Regions from separate parts of the Turicibacter sp. KK003 genome, predicted to be linked through region 1. Evidence: a T-box and tRNA genes for the amino acid it is inferred to sense, from the RefSeq annotation. Region 1 holds a T-box; the other regions hold tRNA genes.
The links. A T-box is a leader RNA that pairs with one kind of tRNA and senses whether it is charged. The one in region 1 lies ahead of trpS (tryptophan--tRNA ligase), so its partner is inferred to be a tRNA-Trp.
Positions count from the first base shown of each region.

Region 2: it encodes a tRNA-Trp, which carries the amino acid that the T-box ahead of trpS (tryptophan--tRNA ligase) is inferred to sense. The anticodon was not compared.
Region 3: it encodes a tRNA-Trp, which carries the amino acid that the T-box ahead of trpS (tryptophan--tRNA ligase) is inferred to sense. The anticodon was not compared.

Region 1 is NZ_CP142738.1:1,342,417-1,349,558, reverse strand. Features, by position in the region: gene VXM77_RS06625 (IS3 family transposase) at 1-465, opposite strand, end outside; gene VXM77_RS06620 (helix-turn-helix domain-containing protein) at 420-953, opposite strand; gene VXM77_RS06615 (DEAD/DEAH box helicase) at 994-2,265, shown strand; T-box leader at 2,305-2,519, shown strand; gene trpS (tryptophan--tRNA ligase) at 2,598-3,596, shown strand; gene VXM77_RS06605 (adenylate kinase) at 3,696-4,223, shown strand; gene VXM77_RS06600 (DJ-1/PfpI family protein) at 4,363-4,941, shown strand; gene VXM77_RS06595 (DUF4352 domain-containing protein) at 5,171-6,628, shown strand; gene VXM77_RS06590 (SAM-dependent methyltransferase) at 6,761-7,142, shown strand, end outside.
Region 2 is NZ_CP142738.1:782,200-789,341, forward strand. Features, by position in the region: tRNA gene VXM77_RS03885 (tRNA-Leu) at 1-26, shown strand, start outside; tRNA gene VXM77_RS03890 (tRNA-Arg) at 35-111, shown strand; tRNA gene VXM77_RS03895 (tRNA-Glu) at 128-204, shown strand; tRNA gene VXM77_RS03900 (tRNA-Val) at 219-294, shown strand; tRNA gene VXM77_RS03905 (tRNA-Thr) at 301-376, shown strand; tRNA gene VXM77_RS03910 (tRNA-His) at 381-456, shown strand; tRNA gene VXM77_RS03915 (tRNA-Gly) at 461-534, shown strand; tRNA gene VXM77_RS03920 (tRNA-Glu) at 1,432-1,508, shown strand; tRNA gene VXM77_RS03925 (tRNA-Val) at 1,523-1,598, shown strand; tRNA gene VXM77_RS03930 (tRNA-Thr) at 1,605-1,680, shown strand; tRNA gene VXM77_RS03935 (tRNA-Tyr) at 1,697-1,781, shown strand; tRNA gene VXM77_RS03940 (tRNA-Gln) at 1,790-1,864, shown strand; tRNA gene VXM77_RS03945 (tRNA-Lys) at 1,870-1,945, shown strand; tRNA gene VXM77_RS03950 (tRNA-Leu) at 1,981-2,069, shown strand; rRNA gene rrf (5S ribosomal RNA) at 2,076-2,184, shown strand; tRNA gene VXM77_RS03960 (tRNA-Asn) at 2,195-2,271, shown strand; tRNA gene VXM77_RS03965 (tRNA-Met) at 2,324-2,400, shown strand; tRNA gene VXM77_RS03970 (tRNA-Ser) at 2,419-2,511, shown strand; tRNA gene VXM77_RS03975 (tRNA-Met) at 2,531-2,606, shown strand; tRNA gene VXM77_RS03980 (tRNA-Asp) at 2,610-2,685, shown strand; tRNA gene VXM77_RS03985 (tRNA-Phe) at 2,697-2,772, shown strand; tRNA gene VXM77_RS03990 (tRNA-Gln) at 2,781-2,855, shown strand; tRNA gene VXM77_RS03995 (tRNA-Lys) at 2,861-2,936, shown strand; tRNA gene VXM77_RS04000 (tRNA-Leu) at 2,972-3,060, shown strand; rRNA gene rrf (5S ribosomal RNA) at 3,068-3,176, shown strand; tRNA gene VXM77_RS04010 (tRNA-Asn) at 3,186-3,262, shown strand; tRNA gene VXM77_RS04015 (tRNA-Thr) at 3,269-3,344, shown strand; tRNA gene VXM77_RS04020 (tRNA-Trp) at 3,357-3,430, shown strand; tRNA gene VXM77_RS04025 (tRNA-His) at 3,433-3,508, shown strand; tRNA gene VXM77_RS04030 (tRNA-Gly) at 3,513-3,586, shown strand; gene VXM77_RS04035 (CoA-disulfide reductase) at 3,679-5,013, shown strand; gene VXM77_RS04040 (hypothetical protein) at 5,127-5,414, shown strand; gene VXM77_RS04045 (AAA domain-containing protein) at 5,529-7,142, shown strand, end outside.
Region 3 is NZ_CP142738.1:2,442,708-2,449,849, forward strand. Features, by position in the region: rRNA gene VXM77_RS11880 (23S ribosomal RNA) at 1-2,807, opposite strand, end outside; tRNA gene VXM77_RS11885 (tRNA-Ala) at 2,852-2,927, opposite strand; tRNA gene VXM77_RS11890 (tRNA-Pro) at 2,948-3,024, opposite strand; tRNA gene VXM77_RS11895 (tRNA-Arg) at 3,032-3,108, opposite strand; tRNA gene VXM77_RS11900 (tRNA-Leu) at 3,117-3,205, opposite strand; tRNA gene VXM77_RS11905 (tRNA-Lys) at 3,247-3,322, opposite strand; tRNA gene VXM77_RS11910 (tRNA-Gln) at 3,328-3,402, opposite strand; tRNA gene VXM77_RS11915 (tRNA-Tyr) at 3,411-3,495, opposite strand; tRNA gene VXM77_RS11920 (tRNA-Thr) at 3,512-3,587, opposite strand; tRNA gene VXM77_RS11925 (tRNA-Leu) at 3,600-3,688, opposite strand; tRNA gene VXM77_RS11930 (tRNA-Cys) at 3,704-3,777, opposite strand; tRNA gene VXM77_RS11935 (tRNA-His) at 3,793-3,868, opposite strand; tRNA gene VXM77_RS11940 (tRNA-Trp) at 3,871-3,944, opposite strand; tRNA gene VXM77_RS11945 (tRNA-Thr) at 3,953-4,028, opposite strand; tRNA gene VXM77_RS11950 (tRNA-Val) at 4,035-4,110, opposite strand; tRNA gene VXM77_RS11955 (tRNA-Glu) at 4,125-4,201, opposite strand; tRNA gene VXM77_RS11960 (tRNA-Asn) at 4,211-4,287, opposite strand; rRNA gene rrf (5S ribosomal RNA) at 4,300-4,408, opposite strand; rRNA gene VXM77_RS11970 (23S ribosomal RNA) at 4,466-7,142, opposite strand, start outside.

The sequences.
Region 1 (7,142 bases):
TGGGCTTAAATATAATTTCTTTCCTTCCTGCGTTTTAAACTCAGTCACATCTGTTGTCAATTTCTGATACGGATAAGGGGTATTAAATCGGCGGTTAATTCGATTCTTAGCCACTGTTCCAACAGTTCCTTTATACGAACGATATTTACGTGATTTATGACTAAACTTAACGCAAATAATTCCACGCTTTTTCATCAGACGATAGACTTTCTTATGGTTAACCCGATGACCTCGATGATGAAGCTCATCTGTGATTCGACGATAACCATAATTCTCATCATTTTCTTTAAAAATGCTTAAAATAAGATTTTCAAGTTCTTGATCTGGATTCTCTTGCGCCATCTTTTTAACCCAATAATGATAGGTTGATTTAGGAAATTTTGTGACCTTTAAAATATCACTTAATTTAAAATTAGCCGTTAATTCTTGGATGATTCTTGTCTCGATTTGATTCTTTGGTTCCATGGCGTAATCCCATGGGCGTGACACTTTTTTAAGTATTCATTCTCAATTCTGAGTAATTTAATTTCTTCTTCTAATTGTTGTTCACGTGTTAAAGTTTTCGGTTGTTTAGATGCTTTTAATTTTGGCATAGGGCTTTGAGACCTTCCTTTCGGTTTAAGTAATGCCTCTACACCGCCTTTTAGAAACGTTGCATTCCAATTCGCAATCGTTCCTATATCTGATATTCCAAAATGAATAGCAGTTTGGCTATATGAAGCACCTGTTGTCTTGATATAGTTTAATACATTTAATTTAAATTCTCCAGTATATACTTGTTTTTCTTTTGGTTGTAATCCGTTTTTTCCTTCTTGTTTATACTGTCTAACCCATGTTTCAATTTGTGATTGACTTGGAATCTGATATTTCTTAGCAAGCGATCGATAACCTAAAGTCCCTTGTAAATATTCATTAACAATCCTTAATTTGAATTCTGGACTATATTTAGCCATAGAAAAAACACCCCTAACGTTAGATTTTTTAGTCTAACATTTGGGGTGCACATCAAAACCGGCATTGATTGTAGCCCCAAGTTCCCTTGTTTATAACTGGGAACGTGAGATTCATAAATTTGCACCGACGTTGAAAACCATCATTGTTCAAGGAACGCCCAAAGTTAGGGAGCAACTGATTGAACAAGGGGCTAACGTCGATGTTGTGATTACGTCATATGATTTAATCCGACGCGATATTTCTCATTATGAAAATCAAAGATTTAGATACTGTATTTTAGATGAGGCCCATTATATTAAGAACCATAGCACGCTAAGCTCAAAAGCAGTAAAAAAAATTAAGGCTGAGGTACGTTTTGCCTTAACAGGGACACCTATTGAGAATTCATTATCTGACTTATGGTCTATTTTTGATTTTATTTTACCGGGGTATTTTGGGACATATACGCAATTTAAGAAAAAATATGAGGCTCCGGTGATGAAAAATCAAAATTTAAATTTATTGAGTCGTATTCATCAACAGGTTGCCCCCTTTATTTTACGACGTCTGAAAAAGGACGTGCTGAAAGAATTACCAGAAAAAATTGAAACGAGTCTCTATTGCGAGATGGATAAGACGCAAAAAGACTTATATTATGCGATGGTTTATGAAATGAAAGAAGAAATGAACAGTGAAATTAAAACGCAAGGTATCGAGCGAAGTCGCATTAAAATTTTAGCCTTACTCATGAGATTGCGACAAATTTGCTGTGATCCTGCCCTTTACTTAGAAAATTATAAAGGGGAAAGTGCGAAGTTGCAGTTATGCTTACAATTAGTTGAAGAATGTATCGCGACGGGGCATAAGGTTTTAATTTTTTCACAGTTTACGTCGATGCTTGATATTCTGTCAAAGGCCCTTCAACAAAAAGAAATCGAACACTTAATGTTAACGGGTGCCACAAAAACAAGTGAGCGGTTAGCATTAACTGAACAATTTAACACCGACCACACGCCCGTCTTTCTTATTTCTTTAAAAGCGGGAGGAACTGGATTAAATTTAACAGGCGCGGATGTGGTGATTCATTACGATCCATGGTGGAATATGAGTGCGCAAAATCAGGCCACTGACCGTGCCCACCGATTAGGTCAAGAGAAAAAGGTTCAAGTGTTTAAATTATTTGTAAAAGATACGATTGAAGAGAAGATTGAGCAATTACAAAAACGAAAACGTGATTTGACAGAAGCAATCGTTCAGGAAGGTGAAACCTTTATTAATCAATTAAGCAACGAAGAATTGGTTCAACTTTTTGAGGATGATTATTCATTTTAATTGACAAACGATATAATATTGCATAAAATGAAACTAAATATGAATGCGTTGATTGAGAAAGAGTAATTTAAGACCTATTTTAAAGAGAGTCGATGGTTGGTGTGAATCGATAAATAACTTGAATGAATGGGCTCAGGAGCGGAACTTGAATAAAAAAAGTAGGGAACCCGGATAACGACCGTTAACAGTTTGAAGTGAAATAACGACAATCGTTATTTAAATGAGGTGGTACCGCGGTTTTAATCGTCCTCTATCGTGAGATAGAGGGCTTTTTTTTATGGCCAGGAAAATGAATGAAAACATGAAAGTTATATTGAAAAGGAGTCGATAGCATGTCAAGAATTTTATCAGCTATTCAACCGTCAGGAACATTGACAATTGGAAATTACTTAGGGGCGTTAAAAAATTTCGTTGAGTTACAGGATGAGCATGATTGTTTATTTTTCATCGTTGATCAACATGCGATTACAGTCCCACAAGATCGCCTAGAGCTACGCAAACGAATTAAAGAGTTAACAGCCCTTTATTTAGCGTGTGGACTTGACCCAAATAAAGCAACCATCTTTATTCAATCAGAAGTCCCAGGACACACACAATTGGCTTGGATGTTAACATGTAATACCTCAATGGGTGAACTTGAACGCATGACGCAATATAAAGATAAGGTTCAAAAGCAAACGGCTAAAGGACAAGGAATTAGTGCTGGATTATTTATGTATCCTGTTTTAATGGCAGCTGATATTTTATTATATGATGTTGACTTTGTCCCTGTTGGGGATGACCAAAAACAACACGTGGAATTAACGCGTGATTTAGCAGAACGCTTTAATAACCGTTTCGGTGAAACGTTTAAAGTCCCTGAGGTGTGGATCCCTAAAAGAGGGGCACGCGTCATGTCTTTACAAGAGCCAACGAAAAAAATGAGTAAGTCAGATGATAACCCACGTAACTTTGTTTTAATGACGGATGAACCAAATGTGATTCGTAAAAAAATAAAGTCGGCCGTGACTGATTCAGATGGCGTTATTGCTTATGACCGTCAAAATAAACCGGGAATTTCAAATTTATTAGATATCTATTCAGCCTTCACTTCTGAATCGATTGAATCACTCGTCGTACGTTATGAAGGATGCGGATATGGTCAATTTAAGTCAGATTTAGCTGAGATTGTTGTTGCAGAGCTTGAACCGATCCAACAACGCATGAAAGAGTTGCTAAAATCGAATGTGATTGATGAGGTGCTTGATGCGGGGGCAAAAAGAGCTAATCAATTAGCTTTTAAAAAAGTTAAAAAAGTAGAACATAAAATGGGATTAGGACGTAAAAAATAAGAAGGGAAAGCAGCACTTGAACTAAAGTGCTCTTTTTTTATTATTTGACTTAACTCGGCACTGTTTAACGAGAAATAAGAGAGGATGTGCATGTGGGTGATGAAAAAGGTATTAATTATTGGAAGTCCTGGTGCTGGAAAAAGTACATTTGCCAGACGATTACGTACAATCACGGACTTACCGCTTTATTATTTAGATCAAATCTGGCATTGTTCAGATGGGACACACATTTTGGAACAGGCATTTGATCAACAATTAGAACGCTTATTACAAAAGGATCAATGGATTATTGATGGAAATTATAGTCGGACCCTCGAACGGCGCTTAGCAGCTTGTGATACGGTGTTTTTACTTGATTACCCAGTAGAGGTTTGTCTACTGGGGGCAGCTTCAAGAATTGGCCATCAACGGGAGGATTTACCCTGGATTGAACGGGAGTTTGATGCCGATTTTAAACAACACATTTTAGACTTTCCTCAAAAAAGATTACCTTATCTGTATGAGCAATTAGCAGCTGTCAAATTAGAAAAGACAATTATCGTCTTTAAATCGCGGGACGAGGCACAACTTTATTTGAAAAGGTTAGCGAATAAGGGGCGATGCGTGGGAGATAAAAGGGGGGAATAGGATTCTTTTTGTTGTCGAAACAACTGATTAAACGACGTAATATTGCTATTATTTAGGGTTACTGTGGAAGGTATTGACAATAGTAGCTGGCCTAAATTACAATGAGGATAATAGTTACGAAGTTAGATGGGGGCATAATATGGGGAAGATTTTGGTTTTTTTATTTGATGGGATGACGGATTATGAAATTTCATTTATTTGTCATGTTTTGCGCACAGACGCGGGGAAAGATATTATCACGGTTGCCTACGAAGATCGTGTGATTAAATCACAGGCAGGATTTAATTTAGACCCTGACTGTACCTTGTCAGAAGTCGTTGATTTAGATGTTGAAGGATTAATTTTATGCGGGGGGCGCGAGGTAGATATTAAACCTTCATTAATGAGGCTGATTAAACGTTGTGATAAGGAAAGAAAATTATTAGCTGCTATTGGTACAGCGGGAACCATTATGCTAGCAAAATCAGGGGTTTTAGATGAAGCAACGTATACGACGCCATTAACGGCATGGACGACAAAATATCAGTATGTCTATGGGATTCAGGATCCATTTCCTCGAGATAATTATATTGATAAACGATTGGTCCGTGACCGTCATATCATTACCGCACAAAGTATCGCTTTTTTAGATTTCACCTTAGAAATTTGTGCATGGTTTAAGTTATTTCAAAATCATCAGGAAAAGCACGCGTTTGCTCGCTTAGTTAAGGGGGCTTAAAAGATTAACTCTTTATCAAAGAGTTAATCTTTTTTTATAGGGAAAGATTCGACTCTTCAATTTTCTTTTTTTGAGTATTTTTTTAAAAATATGACAAAGATGAACAAAGTTATACAGCACAAATAAAACAATCCATTACTTTTTTTAGCGAAAAAAGAGGGATATAAACTAGTTAGGCTCAAGATAGGATATAATGAATGGTAAGAATAAGATGAAATGGGGAGTTTATATGCCAGACATAAAATCGATCTTATTGCTGTGTTCCTTTTTATGCTTTATTACGGGGATTTTTAGTCCAGAAGTGATTATTAGATGGGGGATTCCTTCGGTTAAAACTCGAAAACGCGTGTTATGGACGTTTGGGATGATGACATTACTGCTTGTTGGGATTAGACAGCTTACGGAGTTTGCATCTGTTGAGGATAGCGCGACGAATCATCAAGGGCAAGGGGTCAATGTAGAGACCTTTGTTTTTTCTAGTCCGGAGGAGGAGCAGCAAAAAATTTATAAATTAACGTCATCGGTTCAAAATAATCAGTTAGAGATTAAAATTGTGAATCAGCAGATGGCATCGGATCGTGCGGTAGAGAAGGCTCCTGAGGGCTATGAGTTCGTTCAATTAGACGTAAACATTACAAATAAAATGGATGAACCGTCTACGATAAATCTTGCAGATCTTCAATTACAGACTGAAACATTAGAGTTTCTTCTACCGATGAAAGATCATTTACCTACACAAAAACTGGAGTTATTACCGCAGGAAAGTAAGACTGTTTCACTCGTCTATTTGCAACCGACCAAACAGGAGCAATTAATGTTCTCTTATTTGCCAACGTCATCTGAGGAGGAGACATCTGAAGAAGAGGAAGTCAGTGTGAGTCAAATTGGCGATATAGTGAAAGCAAAGCAGGCGATGATTCAAGTGCACGAGGTTAAACGAGAGGCCTCAAAAAAAGAGGGATATGAGACACTTTTAATTTCCTTAAGTCTTAAGAATTCAACGGATATGACGGTTAATTATTATCCTTTTCACTTTTCACTTGCTGCCGACGGGTTAACCCAGCGGGTGAAACCAACCATTGATATGAGTGAGGTAAAAACACTTGGAATAAGTGAGCTCGTGGGTGGAGGAATGGTTAGTGGGACATTAATTTTTGAAATTCCACAGGGGATTCAACAATTACGTCTTCATTATGATGAACCTTCTTTGTTTTCAACACAATCCATTGAAATTGATTTAACCTCAACGAATGAGGAGGCAACACCGCTACAGCCAGAAGTTAAATTAAATGAGCAGTGGCAAGCGAGCGACGCTCTTAATGACCATCACTTAGAGGTTACAAAGGTGGAATTCGTTAAGGAGACAAAATATACAAAAGCTAAAGATCATCAGCAATTTGTTATTGTCGGGGTTGAGTTGAGTAATCAATCGACTGAAAAGCAGGACTATACTGCCTTTGATTTTAAATTAATAAATGAGCAAGGACGCCTTATTTTACCTAACTTATTGTTAATTGATAATCAGTCAGAGTTAACAAGTGGTTCGCTCGAACCTTCAGAAAGTGTTCAAGGCTACCTATTATTTGAAGATACAGATCTTTATACAACTTATCACCTCTTATATTCACCGTCACATTGGAAATCAGGTGAAGGTCTAATAAAGGAACTTCATCCATCTGGGGAGTAATGCCTCAATGGGGGAGAAGCAAATAAAATTTTATGAGGGAAAATGGTGACCTCATTCATTATTTTTGGACACACCTTATCGTTAAACGGGATGGCATTTGTAGATGAAATAGAAAGGGATTGGGGATAAGAGATGAAACAGCAGTTATTTAATGAATTAGTATTGGAAGAACAACGCCCCTTCTCAAAGTGGGATTATAGTTATTTAAAAGAGACGCAGCGGATGGTTCAGTTTCCTTTAATATGGAAATTCCCCCAGGTGATTAAGCCTTATTTACGGGATGGAGAATGCCTCGTACAGATGAATAGATTAGATGAAACTGATTGGGCTAGTTTCACTTCTTTGTCAAAGAGGACAGTTGCTCTAGAAACGAAGGAAGACCATTTATTAAAGACGAGACAACCTTTAAATAATTTAGGGATTAAGGTAGTCTTTGGTGATGAAGGAGCATTGTTACCTTTTGAGAACGAAACCTTTGATGTGATGATTAATCGCAATCAAAGGTTTCAGGTGG
Region 2 (7,142 bases), 560 kb from region 1:
CGGTTCGATTCCGGCCCTAGGCACCAACTTAAAAGCGCCCATAGCTCAATTGGATAGAGCGTTTGACTACGGATCAAAAGGTTAGGGGTTCGACTCCTCTTGGGCGCGCCATAAAAAGTGTTAAAAAGGCCCGTTGGTGAAGCGGTTTAACACACATGCCTTTCACGCATGCATACACGGGTTCGAATCCCGTACGGGTCACCATTAAAAATAAAAGTGGAGGATTAGCTCAGCTGGGAGAGCATCTGCCTTACAAGCAGAGGGTCGGCGGTTCGAGCCCGTCATCCTCCACCATAAAGAGCCGGAATAGCTCAATTGGTAGAGCAACTGACTTGTAATCAGTAGGTTGCGGGTTCAAGTCCTGCTTCCGGCACCATATGGCGATTGTGGCGAAGTGGTTAACGCATCGGATTGTGGCTCCGACATTCGTGGGTTCGATTCCCATCAGTCGCCCCAGTATGCGGGTGTAGTTTAATGGTAGAACTTCAGCCTTCCAAGCTGACTGTGAGAGTTCGATTCTCTTCACCCGCTCCAATATGAATTTTAACATCCTTCGGGGTGTTTTTTTTTTGCATCTATCTTATTCTTTCGCCCTATATGTATCATTAAATTAAGGTTTCTATTTAAATATAGTCAATGAGGGTAAAAAAACTTTCTGAATGCTTATTGAAGACTAGTTTAAAATTAAATACGCCAATTTGAGTGTAAATCGTAATAAAAAGAAAGTAATAGGTTTAGTAGATATATCTAGATTAAATAAGCTTGGTGCGAAAAGTAATTTTTGAACTTTTAAAAAAGGTCCATGTTTTTTATTAAATGTGTGTCATATGTTTTGGTACCCACATGTAAAAGCGGATGACGGAAAGAGGCACATTTATTAAAGAGAAGTGGGGGATAGGTTGGTTTAATAGACAAGAATAGACTTATTAAGCGGTTATCATTACTTCAAATGATGCGCTATTAACTTTAGGTTTCTGAAATGGATAGGTCATATTTCACTTAAGGAGAGTAGAATAGATGAAGGATATTAGAAATTTTCGTTTTAGGATGGTTATAGATTTTTTTTATACGTGGTACTTATTATTTAGAAGGGGAGAAGACGTTATATTATTGAAGTGAACGGTTATAAGGTTTTCCAATCGAGGATAACGTGAGAAGACTATTAATGATTGATTATCTGTTAAGGATACTTGTTCAATAGCATGGATACGATATTTACGCTTAATGAATCCCATTTAAATAAAACTCAGGGATCTTGTGAAATCAGATTATAGACTTTTTATGCTCAACTTATTTATCACGTGAAACATTCCATTGAGGCTTTAATAGGAAAGGAAGGTTGGATAGAGTAAAAGAGACTGAAAAAATAAAAAAAACAAAAAAACTTTTTGACATAGGGTTTGAATCGTGATAAAATAAAAAAGTCGAAAAGGCCCGTTGGTGAAGCGGTTTAACACACATGCCTTTCACGCATGCATACACGGGTTCGAATCCCGTACGGGTCACCATTAAAAATAAAAGTGGAGGATTAGCTCAGCTGGGAGAGCATCTGCCTTACAAGCAGAGGGTCGGCGGTTCGAGCCCGTCATCCTCCACCATAAAGAGCCGGAATAGCTCAATTGGTAGAGCAACTGACTTGTAATCAGTAGGTTGCGGGTTCAAGTCCTGCTTCCGGCACCATATAACAAAAGAATACGGTGGGGTAGCGAAGTGGCTAAACGCGGCGGACTGTAAATCCGCTCTCTGAGAGTTCGGCGGTTCGAATCCGTCCCCCACCACCACTTAAGAATGGGCTATAGCCAAGCGGTAAGGCAACGGACTTTGACTCCGTCATGCGCTGGTTCGAATCCAGCTAGCCCAGCCAATGATGTCCTGCTAGCTCAGTTGGTAGAGCATCTGACTTTTAATCAGAGGGTCAGAGGTTCGAGTCCTCTGCAGGACACCATTTTGAAAAAAGGCGCGTGCCTGAAATAATGAAATGCCTGGGTGGCGGAACTGGTAGACGCACAGGACTTAAAATCCTGCGGGTGGTGACACCCGTGCCGGTTCGATTCCGGCCCTAGGCACCAAAAAGGTCCAGTAATGATAGCAAGAAGGTTACACCTGTTCCCATACCGAACACAGAAGTTAAGCTTCTTAGCGCCGATTGTAGTACGAAAGTGCGAGAGTAGGACGTTGCTGGGCAATAAAAAAAGCCTCAATAGCTCAGTTGGTTAGAGCACTTGACTGTTAATCAAGGGGTCCTAGGTTCGAGTCCTAGTTGGGGCGCCATAAAATATTATCTTTTAGAAAGATTATATTTGAAAAATTAATATAAAATGAAGGCGGAGTAGCTCAACTGGCTAGAGCGTACGGTTCATACCCGTGAGGTTGGGGGTTCGAGTCCCTCCTCCGCTACCAAAATAAATATGGAAAAATGGAGGAATACCCAAGTCCGGCTGAAGGGATCGGTCTTGAAAACCGACAGGGCGTGAAAGCGTCGCGGGGGTTCGAATCCCTCTTCCTCCGCCATATTAAAATAAATAAACATCGCGGGGTGGAGCAGTTGGTAGCTCGTCGGGCTCATAACCCGAAGGTCGCAGGTTCAAGTCCTGTCCCCGCAACCAAAAGGTCCAGTGGTGTAGCGGTTAACATGCCTGCCTGTCACGCAGGAGATCGCGGGTTCGATTCCCGTCTGGACCGCCATTTAAATAAAAGGCTTGGTAGCTCAGTCGGTAGAGCAAAGGACTGAAAATCCTTGTGTCGGCGGTTCGATTCCGTCCCAAGCCACCATTTAAGAATGGGCTATAGCCAAGCGGTAAGGCAACGGACTTTGACTCCGTCATGCGCTGGTTCGAATCCAGCTAGCCCAGCCAATGATGTCCTGCTAGCTCAGTTGGTAGAGCATCTGACTTTTAATCAGAGGGTCAGAGGTTCGAGTCCTCTGCAGGACACCATTTTGAAAAAAGGCGCGTGCCTGAAATGATGAAATGCCTGGGTGGCGGAACTGGTAGACGCACAGGACTTAAAATCCTGCGGGTGGTGACACCCGTGCCGGTTCGATTCCGGCCCTAGGCACCAAAAAAGGTCCAGTAATGATAGCAAGAAGGTCACACCTGTTCCCATACCGAACACAGAAGTTAAGCTTCTTAGCGCCGATGGTAGTACGAAAGTGCGAGAGTAGGACGTTGCTGGGCAACAAAAAAGCCTCAATAGCTCAGTTGGTTAGAGCACTTGACTGTTAATCAAGGGGTCCTAGGTTCGAGTCCTAGTTGGGGCGCCATAAAAAGCCGGAATAGCTCAATTGGTAGAGCAACTGACTTGTAATCAGTAGGTTGCGGGTTCAAGTCCTGCTTCCGGCACCATATTTAAATAATAGGGGTGTAGTTTAACGGTAGAACAGCGGTCTCCAAAACCGTTAGTGTGGGTTCGATTCCTGTCACCCCTGCCATGGCGATTGTGGCGAAGTGGTTAACGCATCGGATTGTGGCTCCGACATTCGTGGGTTCGATTCCCATCAGTCGCCCCAGTATGCGGGTGTAGTTTAATGGTAGAACTTCAGCCTTCCAAGCTGACTGTGAGAGTTCGATTCTCTTCACCCGCTCCAATATGATTTTAACATCCTTCGGGGTGTTTTTTTTATTAAAAATCATATATAATAGTTGAACTGCCAGTGATATTGATTCAGGGAGGTTTATTATGAAAGTGATTATAATCGGTGGTGTTGCTGCTGGGATGAGCGCGGCTGCAAAGTTAAAACGTGCGAATAAGGAAGCCGACGTTGTTGTGTATGAAAAATCTAAGCATGTTTCGTTTGGGGCTTGCGGATTACCTTATTTTGTTGGAAACTTTTTTGAGGATTCAAATAAGATGATTGCTCGAACAGCAGAACAGTTTAATGCTTCAGGTATTTCGGTTAATACAGAACATGAGGTTTTGTCTATTAATACGATGAATCAAACGGTATCGGTTAAAAATTTATTAACTGAAGAGATCTTTACAGATCATTATGATCAATTGATGATTGCAACAGGTGCGAGCGCTATTATTCCTCCGATAAAAAATGTTCATGTAGGGAATGTTTTCACCTTAAAAAGTATGGAAGATGGTCTAGCTTTAAAAAATATGATGGCTAATGAGGCTTTAAAACGTATTGCGATTGTTGGGGCAGGATTTATTGGTTTAGAGGTTGTTGAGGCAGCTAAGCAATACGGGAAAGAGATACACGTATTTCAATTAAATGACCGCGTACTTGTTGATACATTTGATAAGGAAGTTACAGATATTTTAGAAGAAGAATTAAGACAGCAAGGCGTTCACTTACACTTGAATAATACGGTTACTGAGTTAATCGGCGACACTCAGGTGCAAAAAGTTGTGTCAACTGATGGAATATTTGATATTGATTTAGTTGTTTTAACAACGGGTGTTCGTCCTAATACAACCTTTTTAAAGGATAGTGGCCTTGAGATGACGGCAAATGGGGCAATTATTATTGATGAGGAAGGGCGTACTTCAGTACAGGGCATTTATGCCGCAGGAGATTGTGCAACTATTTCTCATCGTTTAAAGAAGGATCCTGCATATATTCCTTTAGCAACTGGTGCTAATAAGATGGGACGTATTATTGGTGAAAATTTAGCTGGGGCTCATAAGAAGTTTAACGGATCTTTGGCCTCTGCTTGTTTGAAGGTCTTAAGTTTAGAGGCGGGACGCACAGGATTATCTGAAAAAGAAGTGCAAGATTTAGGAATTGATTATCGCTCTGTCTTTATTACTGATATGAACCAAACCTCATACTATCCTGGACAATCTAAAATATCTGTTAAGTTAATTTATGATGCTCATACGAAAGTTATTTTAGGGGGACAGGTTGTTGGACGCAAAGATGCTGTTCAACGTGTTAATGTTTTGGCAACGGCTATTGTTGCACGTTTAACGACAGACCAATTGGCAATGTTAGATTTATGCTATGCACCACCATTTTCAAGAACTTGGGATGTTTTAAATATAGCAGGAAGTGTTGCAAAGTAAAGTTTTGAATGAAAGAACTTATGTCAAACATGAAAACTGTTTAAGACATAAGTTCTTTTTTTGTGTCAAATAGAAAAAAAGTCAATATAATAACTAGTAAAGGAGGGATTATTATGAATGAAAATGATAGTGCTCCTATTAACTGTGATGAATGTCATCATGATCAGGAATTCAGTAAAGAAGTATTAAAAGAGGCGGGAGTTACAACGGGTTATTTATCAAAGGAAACTCCACCTATAGACCATCCGATGCATCGCCGATTACATTTTTTGATGTTTTTAATTTTAATCTTCTTTTTCTTAATTGTGGTTCTAATCGGAGGCAGTCGTCTTTCTTTAACAGGGGAGGAAAAATCAAATACGGAATTGGTAGAAATTCCAATTATTTTAGGGGATGTCTAGTGTTTATAGACATCTTTTGTTTATTTTGTCGGAATATGTAATCCTATAATAGGACGGAGATTGTTAGTTTATGTGATATAATGAAAAAAAGTGTGAATTAAGGGAGTGAAGGGTTTGAACAAGAAGGTAAAGCAGTTATTTGAGTATTTATTAGCACTCCGTCATTTAACGAATCAACCGATTCGTGAGATTAAAATGTATGAAAAAACATGGATGTTAGAAGAGTTGCCTGTTGGTGAAGGATGCTTTCTAGGAGGAGCTGGTGTTGATTCTCGGGCCTATCTAGAGGTGCACCAACAAGTTTTTAAAAATGATTATCCTTCTTTTGACGATAAAATAGGACAGGTATTATCGTTATTAAAATTTGATTACACTAAAGATGGAAGTTCTGTTTGTGAGGTTAATGAACTTAATATAATTATGATGCAGCAACTTAATCAATTAGAAGAAAAGGCAAAAAAAATTGATTTAAACTTTGTAAATTTAACAGATTGGGAACGTTTATTGCTAGATTTTTTTGCGCCGACAATTGAAAAAAATGAGCTTTTTTTACGCCTTGAGGGAGCGGAGTCGACGATGAGACAGTTGCTAATTGATTATGAGGCTTGGATTAGTAAATGGAGTCAATGGTCACTTGTTCAGAAGAAAAAACGTCAGGTACAAAAGCTTTATGATTACTTTTTTCAATTAAGACAAATGATGAAATCAGAGGAGCATTCCTTTGAAATAATGATGGGAATTGGGATGTTAACTTATCAGTTAAAGCAACCGATTCATCACCCGATGCTTGTAATGAGGCTAGAACTTGATTTTGATGCTGAAAATGGTGTCGCTAAATTATTGCCAGGTACCCGCGGTTATCAACTGGATTTAGAAGTTTTAGCAGGGGTTGAGTTTTCTAACCAACAGGAGATTATGCAATTAAAGGAAAGTATTTTGGATCAGTTTATTTCTCCCTTTGATTCGGAGACAACGGAGGGAATTTTGAGGCAATTGGTTCATTATATGCATCCAAGTGGTGCTTATTTGTCAGCTGATGAAGCGCCATTGGTAAGTAAGTTTCCGATGATTAGGCAACAGAGCATGATAGTTGTAAGAAAGCGGTCAGAGGTGTTGCTCAAGGAAGATTTACAGTCAACGATTGAGTATATCAGTGAGGGCGGGATGATTCCAAAGCCGCTTCAAGCGATTATCGATGTAGATGGATTGAAGCAGACTGATTCTGAGGCGCGGGAGTGGAAGAAAACGTGTGAGCAATTATTATTTCCCTTACCTGCGAATGAGGAGCAAAAGGATGTGGCAAGAAGGCTCGCTAATAATATTGCCTTGACTGTACAGGGACCACCGGGTACGGGGAAAAGCCATACGATTGTTAATTTAATTTCTCATTTGTTAGCGCATGGAAAACGTGTGTTAGTAACGAGTGAAAAGGATAAGGCGCTTCGTGTTCTTCTTGAAAAGTTACCGGAGGAAATTCAACCTTTATGCGTGTCTTTTTTAGGGGGAGATCGGCAATCATTAGCCCAAATTGAACAATCTATACGAACAATTTCTGATGGATTAGCTACCTATGATACCAAATTATTGGAAAAAGAGATTCAAGTTTTAAGTCGCCAATTAGACATGGTTCGTCGTCAAATGAGTTTGACTAAAGGTAATCTGGTTCGTTTTAAAGAGTTAGATGCTAAAGGTCAGATGTGGAAGGATAAGCTCTGTCAACCGTATGAA
Region 3 (7,142 bases), 1.1 Mb from region 1:
GGGATCTTACTTCTTTCGAATGGGAAATCTCATCTTGAGGGGGGCTTCACGCTTAGATGCTTTCAGCGTTTATCCCTTCCACACGTAGCTACCCAGCTATGCTCCTGGCAGAACAACTGGTACACCAGCGGTGTGTCCATCCCGGTCCTCTCGTACTAAGGACAGCTCCTCTCAAATTTCCTACGCCCACGACGGATAGGGACCGAACTGTCTCACGACGTTCTGAACCCAGCTCGCGTACCGCTTTAATGGGCGAACAGCCCAACCCTTGGGACCGACTACAGCCCCAGGATGCGATGAGCCGACATCGAGGTGCCAAACCTCCCCGTCGATGTGAACTCTTGGGGGAGATCAGCCTGTTATCCCCGGGGTAGCTTTTATCCGTTGAGCGACGGCCCTTCCATTCGGTACCGCCGGATCACTAAGCCCGACTTTCGTCCCTGCTCGACTTGTTGGTCTCGCAGTCAAGCTCCCTTCTGCCTTTACACTCTTCGAATGATTTCCAACCATTCTGAGGGAACCTTTGGGCGCCTCCGTTACTCTTTGGGAGGCGACCGCCCCAGTCAAACTGCCCACCTGACACTGTCCCCTGACCAGCTCATGGCCACGGGTTAGAACCCCAGTAACACAAGGGTAGTATCCCAACAGCGACTCCTCCAAGACTGGCGTCCTGGTCTCTTCGTCTCCTACCTATCCTGTACATGTGTCACCAGTGCTCAATATCAAGCTACAGTAAAGCTCCACGGGGTCTTTCCGTCCTGTCGCGGGTAACCTGCATCTTCACAGGTACTATGATTTCACCGAGTCTCTTGTTGAGACAGCGCCCAGATCGTTACGCCTTTCGTGCGGGTCGGAACTTACCCGACAAGGAATTTCGCTACCTTAGGACCGTTATAGTTACGGCCGCCGTTTACTGGGGCTTCAATTCAAAGCTTCGCTTGCGCTAACCTCTCCTCTTAACCTTCCAGCACCGGGCAGGCGTCAGCCCCTATACATCACCTTGCGGTTTAGCAGAGACCTGTGTTTTTGATAAACAGTCGCCTGGGCCTTTTCACTGCGGCTTGCTTTCACAAGCACCCCTTCTCCCGAAGTTACGGGGTCATTTTGCCGAGTTCCTTAACAAGAGTTCTCTCGCTCATCTTAGGATTCTCTCCTCGCCTACCTGTGTCGGTTATCGGTACGGGCACCTAATAAATTATCCCTAGAAGCTTTTCTTGGAAGCGTGACATCAGCTGACTTCACCCTTTCGGGCTTTCGGCATCACAGCTCAATGTTTCGCCATGCGGATTTGCCTACATGACCACCTCACTGCTTACACGTGAATCCATTCACACGCTCAACTTAGCCTTCTCCGTCACTCCTTCAGTTTATTAAGTGGTACAGGAATCTCTACCTGTTGTCCATCGGCTACGCCTTTCGGCCTCACCTTAGGTCCCGACTTACCCAGGGCGGACGAGCCTTCCCCTGGAAACCTTAGGCTTTCGATGGATAGGATTCTCACCTATCTTTCGCTACTCACACCGGCATTCTCACTTCTAACCGCTCCACAGCTCCTTCCGGTACTGCTTCTGTGCTGTTAGAACGCTCTCCTACCACTGACACTTCGTGTCAATCCGCAGCTTCGGCGGTCCGTTTAGCCCCGGTACATTTTCGGCGCAGAGTCACTCGACTAGTGAGCTATTACGCACTCTTTAAAGGATGGCTGCTTCTAAGCCAACCTCCTAGTTGTCTGTGCATCTCCACATCCTTTTCCACTTAACGGACACTTGGGGGCCTTAGCTGGCGGTCTGGGCTCTTTCCCTTTTGACCATGGACCTTATCACCCACAGTCTGACTCCCGATCATATCTATCTGGCATTCGGAGTTTGATTGAGATCAGTACCCCGAGGTGGGGCCATCACCCATTCAGTGCTCTACCTCCAGTAGACTCTTATCGAGGCTAGCCCTAAAGCTATTTCGGAGAGAACCAGCTATATCCGTGTTCGATTGGAATTTCACCCCTAGCCACAAGTCATCCAAGCACTTTTCAACGTGCCCTGGTTCGGCCCTCCAGTCAGTGTTACCTGACCTTCAGCCTGCTCATGGCTAGCTCACACGGTTTCGGGTCTACAACATCGTACTCCTCGCCCTATTCAGACTCGCTTTCGCTTCGGCTCCGTCTCTTCAACTTAACCTTGCACGATATCGTAACTCGCCGGTTCATTCTACAAAAGGCACGCCATCACCCTTTAACGGGCTCTGACTAGTTGTAGGCACACGGTTTCAGGTTCTCTTTCACTCCCCTTCCGGGGTTCTTTTCACCTTTCCCTCACGGTACTGGTTCACTATCGGTCACTAGGTAGTATTTAGCCTTACGAGATGGTCCTCGTTGCTTCCGACGGGATTTCTCGTGTCCCGCCGTACTCAGGATCCCTTCCCTGCTTCACACAATTTCACCTACGGGACTCTCACCCCCTCCGGTTGGCCTTCCCAGACCATTCGGCTATCATGTTCAGTCATTTCTGAAGGTCCTTCTACCCCGGATTACTCCGGTTTGGGCTCCTCCCTGTTCGCTCGCCGCTACTTGGGGAATCGATGTTTCTTTCTTTTCCTCCAGGTACTTAGATGTTTCAGTTCCCTGGGTCTGTCTCCTCTATGGCTATTGATTCACCATACGGTGCTAGCGTATGACCACTAGCGGGTTTCCCCATTCGGATATCCCCGGCTCTTTGCTTACTTACAGCTCCCCGAGGCGTTTCGCCGTTTGTCGCGTCCTTCTTCGACTCCTAGTGCCTAGGCATCCTCCGTGCGCCCTTTATTACTTAACTTTTCTTCTTCAGAAGATATCTAGTTTTCAAAGATCAATTCTTTTTGGTGGAGACTAGGGGGATCGAACCCCTGACCTCCTGCGTGCAAGGCAGGCGCTCTCCCAGCTGAGCTAAGTCCCCATTCTCTTTTTATTTTTTAATGGTCGGGAAGACAGGATTCGAACCTGCGACCCCCTGGTCCCAAACCAGGTGCTCTACCAAGCTGAGCCACTTCCCGTTTTTTATGGCGCGCCCAAGAGGAGTCGAACCCCTAACCTTTTGATCCGTAGTCAAACGCTCTATCCAATTGAGCTATGGGCGCTATTTAGTTGGTGCCTAGGGCCGGAATCGAACCGGCACGGGTGTCACCACCCGCAGGATTTTAAGTCCTGTGCGTCTACCAGTTCCGCCACCCAGGCTTTTTATCTATGCTTTATGTGTTCTTTTTCAGTTAAAAAAATGGTGTCCTGCAGAGGACTCGAACCTCTGACCCTCTGATTAAAAGTCAGATGCTCTACCAACTGAGCTAGCAGGACATCATTGGCTGGGCTAGCTGGATTCGAACCAGCGCATGACGGAGTCAAAGTCCGTTGCCTTACCGCTTGGCTATAGCCCATTCTTAAGTGGTGGTGGGGGACGGATTCGAACCGCCGAACTCTCAGAGAGCGGATTTACAGTCCGCCGCGTTTAGCCACTTCGCTACCCCACCGTATTCTTTTATTATATGGTGCCGGAAGCAGGACTTGAACCCGCAACCTACTGATTACAAGTCAGTTGCTCTACCAATTGAGCTATTCCGGCTCTTTATTAAATTGGTGCCTAGGGCCGGAATCGAACCGGCACGGGTGTCACCACCCGCAGGATTTTAAGTCCTGTGCGTCTACCAGTTCCGCCACCCAGGCACATTACTATCTAATTGGAGGCGCCAATCGGATTTGAACCGATGATCAGGGAGTTGCAGTCCCACGCCTTACCACTTGGCTATGGCGCCTAATCATATAAGATATGGGGCGACTGATGGGAATCGAACCCACGAATGTCGGAGCCACAATCCGATGCGTTAACCACTTCGCCACAATCGCCATGGCAGGGGTGACAGGAATCGAACCCACACTAACGGTTTTGGAGACCGCTGTTCTACCGTTAAACTACACCCCTATTTATAATGGTGCCGGAAGCAGGACTTGAACCCGCAACCTACTGATTACAAGTCAGTTGCTCTACCAATTGAGCTATTCCGGCTCTTTATGGTGGAGGATGACGGGCTCGAACCGCCGACCCTCTGCTTGTAAGGCAGATGCTCTCCCAGCTGAGCTAATCCTCCACTTTTATTTTTAATGGTGACCCGTACGGGATTCGAACCCGTGTATGCATGCGTGAAAGGCATGTGTGTTAAACCGCTTCACCAACGGGCCATTTTTTAATGGCGCCCCAACTAGGACTCGAACCTAGGACCCCTTGATTAACAGTCAAGTGCTCTAACCAACTGAGCTATTGAGGCTTTTTATTTATGGCCTAGCGACGTCCTACTCTCGCACTTGCGTACTACCCTCGGCGCTAAGGAGCTTAACTTCTGTGTTCGGTATGGGAACAGGTGTGCCCTCCTTGCCCTTATCACTAGACCTTCTGTCAGATCTTATCAATCTCACAAAACTAGATATCTTCTGCTTACTTCCTTATTAGTTAAGTCCTCGATCGATTAGTATCAGTCCGCTTCATCTGTCACCAAACTTCCACTCCTGACCTATCTACCTCGTCGTCTTCAAGGGATCTTACTTCTTTCGAATGGGAAATCTCATCTTGAGGGGGGCTTCACGCTTAGATGCTTTCAGCGTTTATCCCTTCCACACGTAGCTACCCAGCTATGCTCCTGGCAGAACAACTGGTACACCAGCGGTGTGTCCATCCCGGTCCTCTCGTACTAAGGACAGCTCCTCTCAAATTTCCTACGCCCACGACGGATAGGGACCGAACTGTCTCACGACGTTCTGAACCCAGCTCGCGTACCGCTTTAATGGGCGAACAGCCCAACCCTTGGGACCGACTACAGCCCCAGGATGCGATGAGCCGACATCGAGGTGCCAAACCTCCCCGTCGATGTGAACTCTTGGGGGAGATCAGCCTGTTATCCCCGGGGTAGCTTTTATCCGTTGAGCGACGGCCCTTCCATTCGGTACCGCCGGATCACTAAGCCCGACTTTCGTCCCTGCTCGACTTGTTGGTCTCGCAGTCAAGCTCCCTTCTGCCTTTACACTCTTCGAATGATTTCCAACCATTCTGAGGGAACCTTTGGGCGCCTCCGTTACTCTTTGGGAGGCGACCGCCCCAGTCAAACTGCCCACCTGACACTGTCCCCTGACCAGCTCATGGCCACGGGTTAGAACCCCAGTAACACAAGGGTAGTATCCCAACAGCGACTCCTCCAAGACTGGCGTCCTGGTCTCTTCGTCTCCTACCTATCCTGTACATGTGTCACCAGTGCTCAATATCAAGCTACAGTAAAGCTCCACGGGGTCTTTCCGTCCTGTCGCGGGTAACCTGCATCTTCACAGGTACTATGATTTCACCGAGTCTCTTGTTGAGACAGCGCCCAGATCGTTACGCCTTTCGTGCGGGTCGGAACTTACCCGACAAGGAATTTCGCTACCTTAGGACCGTTATAGTTACGGCCGCCGTTTACTGGGGCTTCAATTCAAAGCTTCGCTTGCGCTAACCTCTCCTCTTAACCTTCCAGCACCGGGCAGGCGTCAGCCCCTATACATCACCTTGCGGTTTAGCAGAGACCTGTGTTTTTGATAAACAGTCGCCTGGGCCTTTTCACTGCGGCTTGCTTTCACAAGCACCCCTTCTCCCGAAGTTACGGGGTCATTTTGCCGAGTTCCTTAACAAGAGTTCTCTCGCTCATCTTAGGATTCTCTCCTCGCCTACCTGTGTCGGTTATCGGTACGGGCACCTAATAAATTATCCCTAGAAGCTTTTCTTGGAAGCGTGACATCAGCTGACTTCACCCTTTCGGGCTTTCGGCATCACAGCTCAATGTTTCGCCATGCGGATTTGCCTACATGACCACCTCACTGCTTACACGTGAATCCATTCACACGCTCAACTTAGCCTTCTCCGTCACTCCTTCAGTTTATTAAGTGGTACAGGAATCTCTACCTGTTGTCCATCGGCTACGCCTTTCGGCCTCACCTTAGGTCCCGACTTACCCAGGGCGGACGAGCCTTCCCCTGGAAACCTTAGGCTTTCGATGGATAGGATTCTCACCTATCTTTCGCTACTCACACCGGCATTCTCACTTCTAACCGCTCCACAGCTCCTTCCGGTACTGCTTCTGTGCTGTTAGAACGCTCTCCTACCACTGACACTTCGTGTCAATCCGCAGCTTCGGCGGTCCGTTTAGCCCCGGTACATTTTCGGCGCAGAGTCACTCGACTAGTGAGCTATTACGCACTCTTTAAAGGATGGCTGCTTCTAAGCCAACCTCCTAGTTGTCTGTGCATCTCCACATCCTTTTCCACTTAACGGACACTTGGGGGCCTTAGCTGGCGGTCTGGGCTCTTTCCCTTTTGACCATGGACCTTATCACCCACAGTCTGACTCCCGATCATATCTATCTGGCATTCGGAGTTTGATTGAGATCAGTACCCCGAGGTGGGGCCATCACCCATTCAGTGCTCTACCTCCAGTAGACTCTTATCGAGGCTAGCCCTAAAGCTATTTCGGAGAGAACCAGCTATATCCGTGTTCGATTGGAATTTCACCCCTAGCCACAAGTCATCCAAGCACTTTTCAACGTGCCCTGGTTCGGCCCTCCAGTCAGTGTTACCTGACCTTCAGCCTGCTCATGGCTAGCTCACACGGTTTCGGGTCTACAACATCGTACTCCTCGCCCTATTCAGACTCGCTTTCGCTTCGGCTCCGTCTCTTCAACTTAACCTTGCACGATATCGTAACTCGCCGGTTCATTCTACAAAAGGCACGCCATCACCCTTTAACGGGCTCTGACTAGTTGTAGGCACACGGTTTCAGGTTCTCTTTCACTCCCCTTCCGGGGTTCTTTTCACCTTTCCCTCACGGTACTGGTTCACTATCGGTCACTAGGTAGTATTTAGCCTTACGAGATGGTCCTCGTTGCTTCCGACGGGATTTCTCGTGTCCCGCCGTACTCAGGATCCCTTCCCTGCTTCACACAATTTCACCTACGGGACTCTCACCCCCTCCGGTTGGCCTTCCCAGACCATTCGGCTATCATGTTCAGTCATTTCTGAAGGTCCTTCTACCCCGGATTACTCCGGTTTGGGCTCCTCCCTGTTCGCTCGCCGCTACTTGGGGAATCGATGTTTCTTTCTTTTC